DNA from 4 places in the Kineococcus gypseus genome. Region 3 is predicted to be linked to each of the others. Evidence: riboswitches for the same ligand, from Rfam matches in the RefSeq annotation. Region 3 holds a riboswitch; each other region holds the start of a gene.
What was found. A riboswitch is a leader RNA that binds a small molecule or an ion and turns the genes downstream of it on or off. The one in region 3 is predicted to bind S-adenosylmethionine.
Positions count from the first base shown of each region.

Region 1: another riboswitch for S-adenosylmethionine. It lies ahead of ACRYMN_RS03940 (sulfurtransferase); the one in region 3 lies ahead of ACRYMN_RS10795 (ABC transporter ATP-binding protein).
Region 2: another riboswitch for S-adenosylmethionine. It lies ahead of ACRYMN_RS06255 (putative leader peptide); the one in region 3 lies ahead of ACRYMN_RS10795 (ABC transporter ATP-binding protein).
Region 4: another riboswitch for S-adenosylmethionine. It lies ahead of ACRYMN_RS06195 (ABC transporter substrate-binding protein); the one in region 3 lies ahead of ACRYMN_RS10795 (ABC transporter ATP-binding protein).

Region 1 is NZ_JBJLRD010000007.1:52,420-55,987, forward strand. Features, by position in the region: gene ACRYMN_RS03935 (immune inhibitor A domain-containing protein) at 1-733, opposite strand, end outside; SAM riboswitch class I at 1,000-1,092, shown strand; gene ACRYMN_RS03940 (sulfurtransferase) at 1,372-2,265, shown strand; gene cobA (uroporphyrinogen-III C-methyltransferase) at 2,393-3,568, opposite strand, start outside.
Region 2 is NZ_JBJLRD010000011.1:64,716-68,283, reverse strand. Features, by position in the region: gene ACRYMN_RS06265 (LLM class flavin-dependent oxidoreductase) at 1-361, shown strand, start outside; gene ACRYMN_RS06260 (NtaA/DmoA family FMN-dependent monooxygenase) at 372-1,694, shown strand; SAM riboswitch class I at 1,841-1,937, shown strand; gene ACRYMN_RS06255 (putative leader peptide) at 1,944-2,030, shown strand; gene ACRYMN_RS06250 (amino acid ABC transporter permease) at 2,185-3,150, shown strand; gene ACRYMN_RS06245 (amino acid ABC transporter ATP-binding protein) at 3,147-3,568, shown strand, end outside.
Region 3 is NZ_JBJLRD010000023.1:40,051-43,618, forward strand. Features, by position in the region: gene ACRYMN_RS10785 (alkaline phosphatase family protein) at 1-156, shown strand, start outside; gene ACRYMN_RS10790 (MBL fold metallo-hydrolase) at 153-1,046, shown strand; SAM riboswitch class I at 1,078-1,185, shown strand; gene ACRYMN_RS10795 (ABC transporter ATP-binding protein) at 1,256-2,047, shown strand; gene ACRYMN_RS10800 (aliphatic sulfonate ABC transporter substrate-binding protein) at 2,229-3,272, shown strand; gene ACRYMN_RS10805 (ABC transporter permease) at 3,269-3,568, shown strand, end outside.
Region 4 is NZ_JBJLRD010000011.1:52,028-55,595, forward strand. Features, by position in the region: gene ACRYMN_RS06185 (HNH endonuclease family protein) at 43-756, shown strand; gene ACRYMN_RS06190 (XdhC family protein) at 839-1,582, shown strand; SAM riboswitch class I at 1,616-1,707, shown strand; gene ACRYMN_RS06195 (ABC transporter substrate-binding protein) at 1,909-3,513, shown strand; gene ACRYMN_RS06200 (ABC transporter permease) at 3,510-3,568, shown strand, end outside.

The sequences.
Region 1 (3,568 bases), on a different contig from region 3:
AGTCGCCGTCGCCGTCGAAGTCGTAGCGGTCCCACTGGTCGAAGCGGGAGAGCTCCTGGTCGATCTGCGCGACCGACTTGCCGGCGGCCAGCTGCTGCGCGTACCAGCCGTTGAGGGAGTCGTTGACGAACCCCCACGCCGCGCGGTCGCCCAGCGCGTTGTCGCCGTACGACTTGCCGGTGCCGGGCAGGCGCACCCAGTCGGTGACCGCGCCCTCGACGGTGTAGCGGCCGGAGGAGACCTCGTCGTAGAAGTTCGCCATCGACACGTCGCCCTCGGCCTGCGAGAAGAGCAGGTCCTCGTAGTACGGCCGGGAGAAGTCCTTCGTCCAGATGGTCGTGTCGTCCACGGACCGGTCCGGCGCGGGGATGCTGTTGTGCGGCAGGTCGGCGAACTCGCCGAGCACGGTGAAGATCTGGTCGGTGTCCTCGCGGGCGAGCTCGACGTACTGGCCCTTGGCGACCTCGACGACCTTCCCGTCCCCGCTGGGGGCGGCCTGGCCGCGCAGCACCTTCTCCAGCCCGGCCTGGCGCAGCGCGCGCTGCTTGTCGGCCAGCGGGTTGGGCAGGTCGTGGCTGCGCCCGGCGCCCTGCGGGCCCGGCGCGGCGGCGCCGCCGAAGGCGCTCGCGGCGGCGGGGGCGGGGGCCGCGGGGGCGGCGGGTGCTGCAGAGGCGACGGCGGGCGTGGCCGCGACGAGCGCGGCGCCCACGACGGCGCAGAGGGTTCTTCTCAACGCAGGTGCTCCTGGTCTCAGCGGACGGCGCCCGGCCGCCGGAGGGGTCTCCGGACGACGGTGTCGGGCAGCCGTCGCCGACCATATGTCACGCTCAGTGGTGCTCCGCGCCGTCGCGGCACCGGGCCGCCCAGGTGTTACCCAGCCTTAACACGGTGCCCCGTCGAACTTCCCGCGGCGGGGCCGCGGGTGGCCGGTGCGGCGCCCCGTGCGGCGCACCGTGCGGCGGTTGACACGGTGCCGGGGCAGCGGGCACGGTATGCCGACGACCATCGAGAGCGGCCGAGAGACCTGGCTCGACGACGCCGCAGCAACCCCCCTGCAGAGGGCGTGGGTGCTTCCGCCAGGACCGATGGAGGGCACGGCATGACGCACGACCGCACCACCGAGCTGCACTCGCGCCGGCACGTCGACCTGTGCCGCTGCGGTTCGGCCGCCTGTCGCTGACGCCGCGCGCCGGCACCCGCCCCGTCCCCCGACGCGGGGCGCCCCCCGCGGACCCGGGGAGCGCCCCGCCACCGCCCGCCCGGCCGGTCACCCCGGCCCGCGCACCACCACCGCGCAACCGCGCGCAACGCAGCGCAGCGCACGACCCCGACCAGCCCGCAGAACCCCGCACACGCCCTGGAGGGCCACGCATGTCCACGTCCACCGACGCGACCACCGAGGCGAAGTTCGCCGAGTACGCGCACCCCGAGAAGCTCGTCAGCACCGGATGGCTCGCCGAGAACCTCGGCCGCGAGGGCCTGGTCGTCGTCGAGAGCGACGAGGACGTCCTCCTGTACGAGACCGGCCACATCCCCGGCGCCGTGAAGGTCGACTGGCACACCGAGCTCAACGACCCCGTCACCCGCGACTACCTCGACGGCGCCGCGTTCGCGGAGCTGCTCTCGCGCAAGGGGATCCGCCGCGAGGACACCGTCGTGCTCTACGGCGACAAGAGCAACTGGTGGGCCGCCTACGCCCTGTGGGTGTTCACCCTGTTCGGCCACGAGGACGTGCGCCTGCTCGACGGCGGGCGCGCCAAGTGGGCCGCCGAGGGCCGCGAGCTGACCACCGAGGCGCCGCAGCGCGAGCGCACCGAGTACCCCGTCGTCGAGCGCGACGACAGCCGCGTGCGCGCCTTCGCGCAGGACGTGCGCGAGCACCGCGGCGGCCTGGTGGACGTGCGCTCCGCGCCGGAGTACAGCGGCGAGCGCACCCACATGCCCGACTACCCGCAGGAGGGCACGCTGCGCGGCGGGCACATCGCCGGCGCGGCCAGCGTGCCGTGGGCGAAGGCCGCGAACGAGGACGGCACGTTCAAGGACCGCGCGGCCCTGGAGGAGATCTACTTCACCGGTGCCGGGCTGACCCCGCAGACGGACACCGTGACGTACTGCCGCATCGGCGAGCGCTCCAGCCACACGTGGTTCGTGCTCACCCACCTGCTGGGGCTGGAGAAGGTGCGCAACTACGACGGCAGCTGGACGGAGTGGGGCAACGCGGTGCGCGCGCCCATCGTCGTGGGCACCGAGCCCGGCGAGCGCTGAGCGCGGAGCGGCCCGCGCACGACGGCCCCGGGACCCGCGGTGACGAGCCGCGGTCCCGGGGCCGTCGCGCGCCCGGGAGCGTGCGCCCGCCACCGCGTGCGCCCGGGGTCGCGTGCGCCCGGGGTTCTCAGCCGACGGGGCCGCGCAGCGCCTCGACGACCTCGCCGACCACGACGACGGCCGGTGCGCGCACCCCGGCCGCGCGCGCGACGTCGGCGACGTCGGCGAGCGTGGCGGTGGTGGTGCGCTGGCGTGGGCTCCAGCCGTCCTGCACGACGGCGACGGGGGTGGCCGGGTCCTTGCCGGCGGCCAGCAGGGCGGCGGCCAGGCGCTCCAGCGCCGTGACGCCCATGAGCACCACGAGGGTCCCGTCCAGGGAGGCGAGGGCGTGCAGGTCGTCCTCGTCGAGGTCCTCGTGGCCGGAGAGCACGGTGACGCAGCGCGCGGCGCCGCGGTGGGTGACGGGGATGCCGGCGGCGGCGGGCACCGCGAAGGCGCTGGTGACCCCGGGCACGACCTCGACCTCCACGCCGGCCTCGCGGCAGGCCAGGACCTCCTCGCCGCCGCGGCCGAGCACGTAGGGGTCCCCGCCCTTCAGGCGCACCACGGTGCGCCCGGCCAGGGCCGCGTCGACGAGGACGCGGTTGATCTCCTCCTGCGGCACCGGGTGGTTCCCGGCGGCCTTGCCGACGTCGACGACCTGCACGTCCGGGTCGAGCTCGGCGAGCACCCCGGTGGGGGCCAGGCGGTCCACGACGACCACGTCGGCCTCGGCCAGGCGCCGGCGCCCGCGCAGGGTCAGCAGCTCCGGCTCGCCGGGGCCGCCGCCGACGAGCACGACGCGCCCGCGCCCGCGGCGGTGCCGGCGCAGCGGGGCACCCCCGGAGTCCACGTGGTGGCCCAGCGCGGCGGCCAGCGCCCGGGTGCGGCCGGTGTCCGCCCCGGCGCCGACGGAGAGGACCACGTCGTCGCGGCGCACCACGGCCGGCGCGGCGGCGGAACCGGTCGCCGGGTCGCCCGGGTGCACGCACCACAGCCGGTGCCGCTCGGCCAGGGCGGCCACCGCGGCGTCCTCGCGCGCGTCGCCGGTGGCGGCGTGCACGAGCCAGGCGCCGACGAGGTCGGCCTCCGCCGCGGTGCCCGCGCGCCAGCGCACCCGCCCGCGCGCGTGCTGCTCGCGCAGCTCCTCGCACAACGCCGCCGCGACGACGAGGACGTCCGCGCCCGCGCCGGCCAGCTCGCGGGCCGAGGCCGCGGCGAGCGGGCCGCCCCCGGCGACGAGCACCCGCCGCCCGCGCAGGTC
Region 2 (3,568 bases), on a different contig from region 3:
CCGCCGCTCCGGGGGCGGCCCGCTGGTGCTCGTGGAGGTCGAGCTCGCCCTCGACACCGACGCCGCCCCGGCCACCGAGCGCGTCGCCGCCCTGGACGCCGACGGGGCGGCGCCCGAGCGCGGGCGCGTGCGCTTCACCGGCTCCGGCGAGCAGTTCGCGCGGTTCCTCACCGACCTGTCCGCGCGCGTGGACGGGGTGCGGCTGCACGCGGCGGTCCTCGACGAGGACCTGCGCCAGCTGGTGCGCACCACGCTGCCCGCGCTGCGCGTCCAGCGCCTGCTGCAGGCCCCCCTCGCCGGTTCCACCCTGCGCTCCACCCTCGGCCTGACCCGGCCGGCCAACCGCTTCGCGACCGCCTGAGGAGCCGACGATGAGCACCGACGACCTGCGCTACCCGAACGCCACCGTCCACTTCGGGGTGTTCTTCCAGGGCGTGAACCACACGACCATCTGGTCGGACCCGCGCAGCGGCTCGCAGATGCACCGCTCGACGTTCACGCAGCTGGTCCGCACCGCCGAGCGCGGGCTGTTCGACGCGTTCTTCCTCGGCGAGGGGCTGCGCCTGCGCGAGCAGCGCGGGAAGATCCACGACCTGGACGTCGTGGGCCGCCCCGACGCGCTGACCGAGCTGGCGACCCTGGCCGGGCTCACCGAGCGCATCGGGTTGGTCGCCACGCAGAACACCACGTACAACGACCCGGCCGACCTCGCGCGGCGCCTGGCCTCCCTCGACGTGCTCTCCGGCGGGCGCGCGGCCTGGAACGTGGTCACCACGGACAACGCCTGGACGGGCGCGAACTTCCGCCGCGGCGGGTACCTGGACCACGCCGACCGCTACGAGCGCGCCGAGCGGTTCGTCACCCTCGCCCGGCGCGTGTGGGACAGCTGGGACGGCGGGGCGTTCACGCCGGTCGCCCACGAGGACCGGCTGTTCGACGTGGAGATCCGCCCCACCGTCCCGCGCAGCCCCCAGGGTCACCCGGTGATCTTCCAGGCGGGCGACTCCCCCGCCGGGCGCGACTTCGCCGCGCGCTCCGCGGACGTCATCTTCTCCCGGCACGGCACCGACCACGCCGACGCGCTGGAGTTCGCCGACGACGTGCGCCGGCGCGTCGTGGCCGCCGGGCGCCCGGAGGACGACGTGCTCATCCTGCCCGGCACGCAGATCGTCGTCGGCGACAGCGAGGCGGACGCGGAGGAGAAGGCCCGCTGGGTGCTGGAGAACCAGGTCACCCCCGCCACGGCGCTCTCGCTCGTGGGGCAGGTGTGGGGCGAGGACCTCTCCGGCTACGACCCCGACGGCCCGCTGCCGGCCCACGACCCGGTGATCGAGGACATCGACGGCACCCGCGGGGCCGCGCGCCAGGGCCACGACCCGCGCGCCATCGCGCAGCAGTGGCGGGCCGTGGCGGAGGAGAACAAGTACTCGCTGCGCGAGCTGGTCATCCACAACTCCACCCAGCGCGGTTTCGCCGGCACCGCCTCGCAGCTGGCCGACGAGCTGACGCGCTGGGTGCGCACGGGCGCCAGCAGCGGGTTCAACATCACCCCGTTCCTGGTGCCCAGCGGGCTGGACGACATCGTCGAGCAGCTCGTGCCCGCGCTGCAGGACCGCGGCGCGTACCCCACCGAGTACGTGGGCACGACGCTGCGCGAGCACCTGGGCCTGCGCGCACCGCTGACCCGGCGCTGACCCGGCGCTGACCCGGCGCTGACCCGGGCCCCGAGCGCCCCGGCGGCCGGCACCACGCCGGCCGCCGGGGCGTTCGCGCACCGGCGCGCGGACGCGTTCCGCCGCAGGAGATCGACAACACCCCGCCGGGTGCGGTAGTTTCTCCTCGTCCATCCAGAGCGGCTGAGAGACCTGGCTCGTCGACGCCGCAGCAACCCCCCGAGGGAACTCGGGCGCGGGTGCTTCCGCCAGGACCGATGGGAGTCGAGCATGACCCGCACCGCCCGCGCCGCGTCCTTCGTGCAGCGCCGCCACGTCGACCTCGGCCGCGTGGCCTCGGCGGCCTGTCGCGCCTGAGCGCAGCACACCCTCCCCGCACCGCCCCCACCGCCGCGGCGCCTCCCGCGCGCCCGTGGCGCGCTGACGCTCCGGGACCGACCGGGGCGCCAGCACCCGCGCGCCCGCGCCCCCTCACCCGCCGCCCGAGCGGCCCCTGCCCGAGGAAGCACCCGTGACGATCCCCACCCCCACCGCGCCCGGTGCGCGGTCCGCACCACCGCCCGCCGCCCCCGCGCCGGCCGTGCGCGTCCTGCCCGCGCGCCACCCGTGGCGCTGGCTGGCCACCGCCGTCGTGGCGGTGCTGGCCGCCATGGCCGTCAACGCCCTGGTGACGAACCCCGCGTGGGACTGGCCGACCGTGGGCGAGTTCCTGTTCTCCGCGACGATCCTGGAGTCGCTGTGGCTGACCGTGCAGCTCACGGTCGTCGGCACGGTGATCGGGCTCGCGCTGGGCACGGTGCTGGCGTTGATGCGGATGTCGTCGAACCCGCTGCTCAAGGCCGTCAGCTTCACCTACATCAGCGTCTTCCGCTCGGTGCCGCTGATCCTGCAGCTGCTGTTCTGGTACAACCTGGCGATCCTCTACGACCGCATCGGCCTGGGCGTGCCGTTCGGCCCGCAGTTCGTCAGCGTCCCCACCCAGGACCTCGTCGGCCCGGTCACCGCGGCGTTCCTGGGGCTGGGCCTGCACCAGGCCGCGTACTGCGCGGAGATCGTGCGCTCGGGGTTCCTGGCGGTCGACCCCGGCCAGCGCGAGGCGGCGGCGGCGCTGGGCATCCCGCGCGCGCGGCAGTTCTGGCGCATCCAGCTGCCGCAGGCGCTGCGCGTCATCGTGCCCACCACGGGCAACGAGGTGATCGGGCTGCTCAAGGGCACCTCGGTGGTCTACGTCATGGCGCTGCCGGAGCTCTTCTACCAGGTGCAGGTCGTCTACAACCGCACCGGTCAGGTGATCCCGCTGCTGCTCGTGGCGGCCGTGTGGTACTTCGCGCTGACGACCGTGCTGTCCGTCGCGCAGTGGGCGGTGGAGCGCCGCTACGGCCGCGGCAGCAGCCGGCACGAGGAGCCGTCGCTGCTGCGCCTGGCCCGGTCGCTGCGCGCCGCCGGGGCGCGCCGGGGCGCGGGGGTGGCGCGGTGAGCGCGGTGGGCACCGTGGCCGAGCAGCCCGTCGTGCGCCTGCGCGGCGTGCACAAGCGCTTCGGCGCCGTGGAGGTGCTGCGCGGCGTCGACCTGACCGTGGAGGCCGGCACCGTGACCGTCGTCCTGGGCGCCTCCGGGTCGGGCAAGTCCACCCTGCTGCGCACGATCAACCACCTGGAGAAGGTGGACGCCGGCGTCGTGGAGGTCGGCGGCGAGCTCATCGGCTACCGCCGGGCCGGCGCGCACCTGCGCGAGCTGCACGAGCGCGAGGTGCTGCGCCAGCGCTCCGGCATCGGCTTCGTCTTCCAGCAGTTCAACCTCTTCCCCCACCTGACCGTCCTGGAGAACGTCCTGGAGGCGCCGCTGTCGGCGCAGCGCCGCCGACGCGCGGAGGTGCTGCCCGAGGCCCGGGCGCT
Region 3 (3,568 bases):
GACACCTCCGTGCCGGGGGAGCGGCTGCTGGTGGGCGCCGACGCCGTGCACCGCCAGCTCGTGCGCTGGATGCGCGCCGACGGCGTGCTGCCCGCCGGGGTGCCGCCGGCGCCGCCGCGCGCGGCGGCCGGGGGGACCGGGGGCACCGGGCGGTGAGCGGGGTGCGGCTGCGCTGGCTGGGGCACTCCACCGCGGTGCTCGACGCGGCGGGGGTCCGGGTGGTCACCGACCCGGTGCTGCGCGGCGCCCTGGCGCACCTGCGCCGCCGCCCGCCGCTGCCGGACCCGGAGCACTCCGCCGACCCGACCCTGGTGCTGCTCTCGCACCTGCACCACGACCACCTGGACCTGCCCTCGCTGCGGCGGTTGCGCCCGCGCTGGGTGGTGGCACCGCCCGGGTCGGCCGCCTGGCTGCAGGGGCGCCTGCGCGGTCGCGGCAGCGCCGTGGCGGAGGTGGACGTCGGGCGCTCGGTGCTCGTGCGCGACTGCCCGGCCGGGCCGCTGACCGTCACCGCGCTGCCGGCCCGCCACGACGGCCGCCGCACCCTGGGCAGGCTGACGGGCGCGCCGGCGCACGCGCTGCCGGTGGGTCACCTGGTGCGCCTGCCCGGCGCCTTCCCCGCGCGCCCGGCGGCCGAGGGCGGTACGGACCTGCTGCTGTGGGCGGTGGGCGACACCGGCGCGTTCGAGGGCCTGGCGGAGTCCGTGCTGGCGGCCGCCGGGCGCGCGCCGGACGTCGCGCTGGTGCCGGTGGGCGGGTGGGGTCACACCCTGGGACCGCACCACCTGGACCCCGAGCAGGCCGCGGCCCTGGTGGTGCGGGTGCGCCCGCGGGTGTCCGTGCCGGTGCACTGGGGCACGTTCGCCCCCGCCGGGCTGGCGCGCACCATGGGCGAGCGCTGGACGGCGCCGGGCGCGCGCTTCGCGCGGGCCGTGCGCGCCGCCGGCGTGCCCGGCGCGGTGCTGCTGCGCCCGCGCGCGGCGGTGGACCTGGACGCGCTGGGCGCGCCCCGCCCGCGCCACCCGGGCGGGGCGCAGCCGTTTTGACAGCGCGGGCGCGGGTCGCGTTTGATGACGCCACCCATCCAGAGCGGCCGAGAGACCTGGCTCGTCGACGCCGCAGCAACCTCCCCCCGTTCCCTGGCCGGAACAGGGGGTGCGGTGCTCACGCCAGGACCGATGGAGGAGCATTGCCGGCCGTCCCCACGCAGCCCGCGTCAGCCCGCGCCGGCGCGTCCGCCCGCACCGCCGCCCCCGTGGACCCCGCCCAGCGGGTCGACGCCGCCGGCGTCGTCCTGCGCGGCGTGGGCCGCGCCTTCACCACCCCCACCGGCACCCGCGACGTGCTCGCGGACGTGGACGTGGAGGTCGCCCCCGGCAGCACCGTGGCCCTGCTGGGCGCCTCCGGCAGCGGCAAGTCCACCCTGCTGCGCCTGGTCGCCGGCCTGGACACCCCCACCTCCGGCACCGTCGAGGTCGGCGGCGAGGTCGTGCGCGGCGTCGGCGCGCGCACGGGCGTCGTCTTCCAGGAGCCGCGCCTGCTGCCGTGGCGCGACCTCGCCGGCAACGTCGCCCTGGGCCTGCCCCGCGGCACCCCGCGCGCCGAGGGCCGCGAGCAGGTGCTGCAGCGCCTGGCGAGCGTGGGCCTGGCCGACTTCGCCGGGCACCGCCCGCGGAGCGTCTCCGGCGGCATGGCCCAGCGCGCCGCGCTGGCGCGCGCCCTGGTGCGCCGCCCGGGCGTGCTGCTGATGGACGAGCCGTTCGCGGCCCTGGACGCCCTGACCCGCCTGAAGGTGCAGGACCTGCTGGACGACCTCCAGCGCAGCACCGGCGCCACCGTCCTGCTCGTCACCCACGACGTGGACGAGGCGCTGCACCTGGCCGACCGGGTCCTGGTGCTCGGCACCCGCGAGGGCCGGCCCGGCGCCCACGTGGTGCGCGACCTGCGCGTGGACGCGCCCCGCCCGCGCGACCGCGGCGACTCCTCGCTGGCCCACCTGCGGGTGGAGCTGCTGGAGCTGCTGGGCGTGCCGCGCGCGCACGCCTGAGCCGACCCCCACCCGCTCGCCCCACCCGTTCGCCCCGCCCGCACGACCGATCCCGCGCCCGACCCCGGGACCCGCCCCGCGCGGGTCCCGCACCGCGGGGCCCGCACCAGCGCGGGCCCCGCAGCACCGCCGAGCCCGCCGCCCGCGACCGCGCGGGCGGCCCTGCCCCCTGGAGAGACCCGTGCCCAGCTCCTCCCGCCCCCTCGCGCGCCGCACCGCCCTGGGCGGCCTCCTCGGCGGTGTCGCCCTCGGCGCCGCCGGCTGCGTGCAGGGGGAGAGCTCCACCGGCACCGCCCCCGCGCCCAGCGGCAGCGCCACCGCCGCCGCCGCCGGCGGCACCGTCCGCCTCGACTACGCCTTCTACAACCCGCTGAGCCTGGTGGTGCGCCAGCAGCGGATCCTCGAGGACGCCGGCCTGACCGTGCAGTGGGAGCAGTCGCTGGGCAGCAACAGGGCCAACGAGTTCCTGCGCAACGACAACCTCGACCTGGCCTCCACCGCCGGTTCCGCCGTGCTGCAGGCGCGCGCCAACGGCCTGGCCGTCAAGACCGTCGACGTCTACTCGCAGCCGGAGTGGACCGCGCTGGTCGTCGGCCCGGACTCCGACGTGACCGACGTGGCGGGCCTGCGCGGCAAGCGCATCGCGGCCACCACCGGCACCGACCCGTACTTCTTCCTGCGCCAGGCCCTCGACGAGGCCGGGCTGGCCGCCTCCGACGTGGAGATCCTCAACCTGCAGCACCCCGACGGGCGCGCGGCCCTGGAGCGCGGCGACGTCGACGCCTGGGCGGGCCTGGACCCGAACATGGCCGCCACCGAGGTGCAGAACGGCTCGCGGCTGCTCTACCGCAACGTCGCCTTCAACACGTACGGGGTGCTCAACGCCCGCGAGGAGTTCGTCGAGAGCTCCCCGGAGCTGGTGCAGCAGGTCGTCGACGCCTACGAGCAGGCGCGCGCCTGGGCGCTGGCCAACCCCGCGGACCTGGTCGCGCTGTACGCCGAGCAGGCCCAGCTGGAGCCGCGCGTCGCCGAGCTGGTGCTCGGCCAGCGCACCGCCCTAGACATCGACCCGGTGCCCGGCGAGGCGCAGCGCACGGTGCTCGAGGGGGTCATCCCGCTGATGGCCGCCAACGGCGACGTGCGCTCGGAGGACGAGGCCCGCACGGCGCTGGAGGGGCTGCTCGAGCCGCGCTTCGCCGAGCAGGCCGCCGGGTCCTCCTCGTGAGCGCGCCGGCCGTGCAGCGCCCGGCGGCGGCGGGCACGGGCGCCCGCCGCCGCCCGGGCGCCGGGCGCTGGCTGCTGGGCGCCGTGGTGCCGCTGGCGCTGGTGGCCGCCTGGCAGCTGACCTCCACGCTGGGCGTCTTCACGCCCGTGCAGCTGCCCCCGCCGGCGGACGTGGCGCGCGCGGCGGTGGACATGTGGGGCACCGGGGCGCTGCAGCTGAACATCGCCATCTCCGCCCAGCGCGTCCTGCTGGGCTTCCTGTGGGGCGCCGGCCTCGGCGTCGTGCTCGGCGGGCTG
Region 4 (3,568 bases), on a different contig from region 3:
CCCCGGCCCCTGCGGGGCCGCGCCCCCGTGGAGGTGCCGGCCGTGCCCGTCCGCCGCACCAGCGCCCCGGCGGCGATCCTCGTGCCGCTGCTCGTGCTCGTGCTGGCCGTGCTGCTGTGGCGGGCGCTGAGCGGTCCTGCCCCCGGCGGGCCCGCCGGCACCTCCGACCCGGGCGGGCGCGCCGCGCCCACCGGCGGCGCCGCGCAGGCGCTGCGGGCCCTGCCCGTGCGCGAGGCCGACACCGGCGCCGGCTACCAGCGCACCCGCTTCGGGGAGAGCTGGGCGGACGTGGACGGCAACGGCTGCCGCACCCGCGACGACGTCCTGCGCCGCGACCTCGAGGACGTGCGCCTGGACGGCGACGGCTGCACCGTGCTGTCCGGCACGCTGGACGACCCCTACTCCGGCCGCGAGATCCCCTTCCGGCGCGGGCCCGCCACGAGCTCGGACGTGCAGGTCGACCACGTCGTGGCGCTGGCCGCGGCCTGGCGCACCGGCGCGCGCGCCTGGAGCGCCGAGGAGCGCGTCGAGTTCGCCAACGACCCCCTGGAGCTGCTGGCCGTGGACGGCCCGCTGAACTCCGCCAAGGGCGACGACGACGCCTCGCAGTGGCTGCCGCCGCTGGGCGCGTGCGAGTACGTCGCCCGGCAGGTGGCCGTCAAGAGCGCCTGGGGGCTGTGGGTCACGCCCGCCGAGCGCACGGCGATGGCCGACGTGCTGGCCGGCTGCCCCGGTCAGGAGCTGCCCGCGCGCTGAGGGCTCCGGGCCGGGGCCCGGAGCACCGCTCCCGCGGTGGCGTCCCGGCCCGGCGGGCGCGCCGGGGTGGCAGGCTGCGGGCGTGGGCACGGGCGTGGGCGCGGGCGAGGAGGCGGGTGCGGTGCTGGCGCGCGTCGAGCAGTGGCTCGCCGCCGGCGGCGCCGTGGCCCTGGCCACCGTGGTGCGCCCGGCGCGGGTGGAGCCCTCGCCGCACCCGCAGCGCCCGGAGCACCTGGAGCCGCGCCCGGCGGGCACCGTCCTGGCGCTCGGCCCGCGCGGGGAGGTCGCCGGCGCCCTGCCGTGCCGCTGCGCGCAGCCGGCGGCGCTGGAGCTGGCCCGCCGCGTGCTGGCCGGTGCTGCGCCGGTGCTGCGGCGGTGCTCCGGGGCGTGCGCCCGCCGGCCGCCGTGCGCGGTGGGCCCGGAGGTCTTCGTCGAGCGGGTGGACCGCTCCAACGCCAACCTCGTGCGCTCGGCCGCGGCCTCGGTGCGGGCGGGGGAGGCGGTGGCGGTGGCCACCGTGGTCGCCGCGCCGGACCCCGCGGCCCTGGGTCGGCACCTGCTGCTGTGGCCGGCGCGGCGGGCCGGCTCGCTGGGCCCGGCCGAGCTCGACGACGCGGTCGCCCGGGCGGCGCGGGAGCTGCTGCGCGCCGGTACCAGCGGCGCGGTGCGCGTGAGCGGTGCGGTGGAGGTGTTCGTCGCCGCCCACCCGCACCGGGCGCTGCCGCGGGCGGTGCCCGCCGCGACCACCGCGACGACCACGACGGCGGGCACCGCGGCGACCACGACGGCGGGCACCGCGGCGACCACCGCCGCGGCACCGGTTTGAACGCGGGCGGGTGCTGCGCCTACAGTGCGCGGCAGACCATCCAGAGCGGTTGAGAGACCTGGCTCGACGACGCCGCAGCAACCCCCCGGGAACGGGCGAGGGTGCTCCCGCCAGGCCGATGGAGGAGAACGTGAACCCCAAGCCCCACGTGGCGGTCCTGCGGCGCGTCGTCGACCTGTGCCGCACCTGCTCCGCCGGCTGTCGCTGACCGACGGCCACCGCCGGGCGCCCGCGCCCGGCCCCGCGCCGCTCCCCGCACCGGGCGAGGCCCGGTGCCGCCGCGCGCCCGCGCACCCACCGCCGCCCCTCCCAGCCAGGAGCCCCCCTTGCGCACCCGCACGCCGCTGCTCGCCGTCCCCGCCCTGCTGACCCTCCTCGCCACCGCCGCGTGCGGAGGTGGCGACGGCGGTGGTGGCGGCTCGGCCGCCGGGGGCGGGCAGCCGCGCCCCGGCGGGGACCTGCGCTTCGCGATCCAGGTCGACTCCGGCTGCATCGACCCCCAGCAGGTCGGCAACAACGACGCGCTGAACATCGGCCGCCAGCTCGTGGACTCCCTGACGGTGCAGGACCCCGCCTCCGGCGAGGTGCGGCCCTGGCTGGCGCAGTCCTGGGAAGTCTCCCCGGACGCGACGACCTTCACCTTCCGCCTGCGCAGCGGCGCCACCTTCAGCGACGGCGCCCCGGTGGACTCGGCGGCCGTGAAGGCCAACCTCGACGGCGTCGTCGCCCTGGGCGCCAAGGCGCAGCTGGGCTCGACGTACCTGGCCGGGTACACCGGCACCCGGACCCCCGACCCGCTCACGGCCGTGGTGACGTTCTCGCAGCCGAGCGCGCAGTTCCTGCAGGCCACCTCGACGATGAGCCTGGGCCTGCTCTCGCCGGCCACCGTGGCCGCCGACCCGGCCACCCGCTGCGACGGCAGCACGCTGGCCGGGTCCGGCCCCTTCACGGTCGGCTCCTACCGCCGCGACGCCGAGGTGGTGCTGGAGAAGCGCGCCGGCTACGACTGGGCGCCCGACGGCGCCGGGCACACCGGCGAGGCCTACCTGGACAGCATCACCTTCCAGGTGGTGCCGGAGTCCAGCGTGCGCACCGGCTCGCTGGCCTCGGACCAGATCGACGCGACGACCTCCATCGCCGCGCAGGACCTGCCGCAGTTCGACCGCGACGGGTTCTGGACCGAGCGCCGCGCGAACCCGGGCATCCCGTACAACTTCTTCCCCAACTCCTCGCGCCCGCTGTTCTCCGACGCGCGCGTGCGGCAGGCGCTGTCGAAGGCCGTCGACCGCGAGGAGGTCGCGAGCATCCTCAACCCCGGCGACGTGGCCGTCTCCTCGGCGCTGTCCGCCTCGACGCCGCTGGCCCCGGACGACTCCGCGCTGCTGGCCCGCGACGTCGACGGCGCCGCCGCGCTGCTGGAGGAGGCCGGCTGGAGGGAGGGCCCCGACGGCGTGCGCGTCAAGGACGGCCAGCGCCTGACGTTCACGGTGACGTTCTGGCAGCCGGTCTCGGCGGCGCTGGAGCTGATCCAGCAGCAGGTGCGCGAGGTCGGCATCGACCTGCAGCTGAAGCAGGCCACCGTGGCCGAGCAGCAGGCGCAGCAGGCCTCCGGCGACTACGACGTGCTGCTGTACAACCTCACCCGCTCCGACCCGGACGTGCTGCGCACCGTCTTCGCGCAGAGCGCGCGCAACGTCGCCCAGCGCCCGCGCGGGCCGCTGGACGACCTGCTCGACGGGCAGGCGGGCACCCTGGACGCCGACCGGCGCGGTGAGCTGGTCGCGCAGGCCTCGCAGCAGCTGCTCACCGAGGCGTACTCGATCCCGCTGTTCGAGCTGTCCACCGTCATCGCCGCCAGCGCCGACGTGCACGACCTGGAGTTCGAGGGCTCCTCGCGGCTGTGGTTCCACGACGCCTGGCTGTCCTCGTGAGCGGCGCCCTGCCCGGCTACGTCGCGCGCCGGCTGGGCCAGGCGGTGCTGGTGCT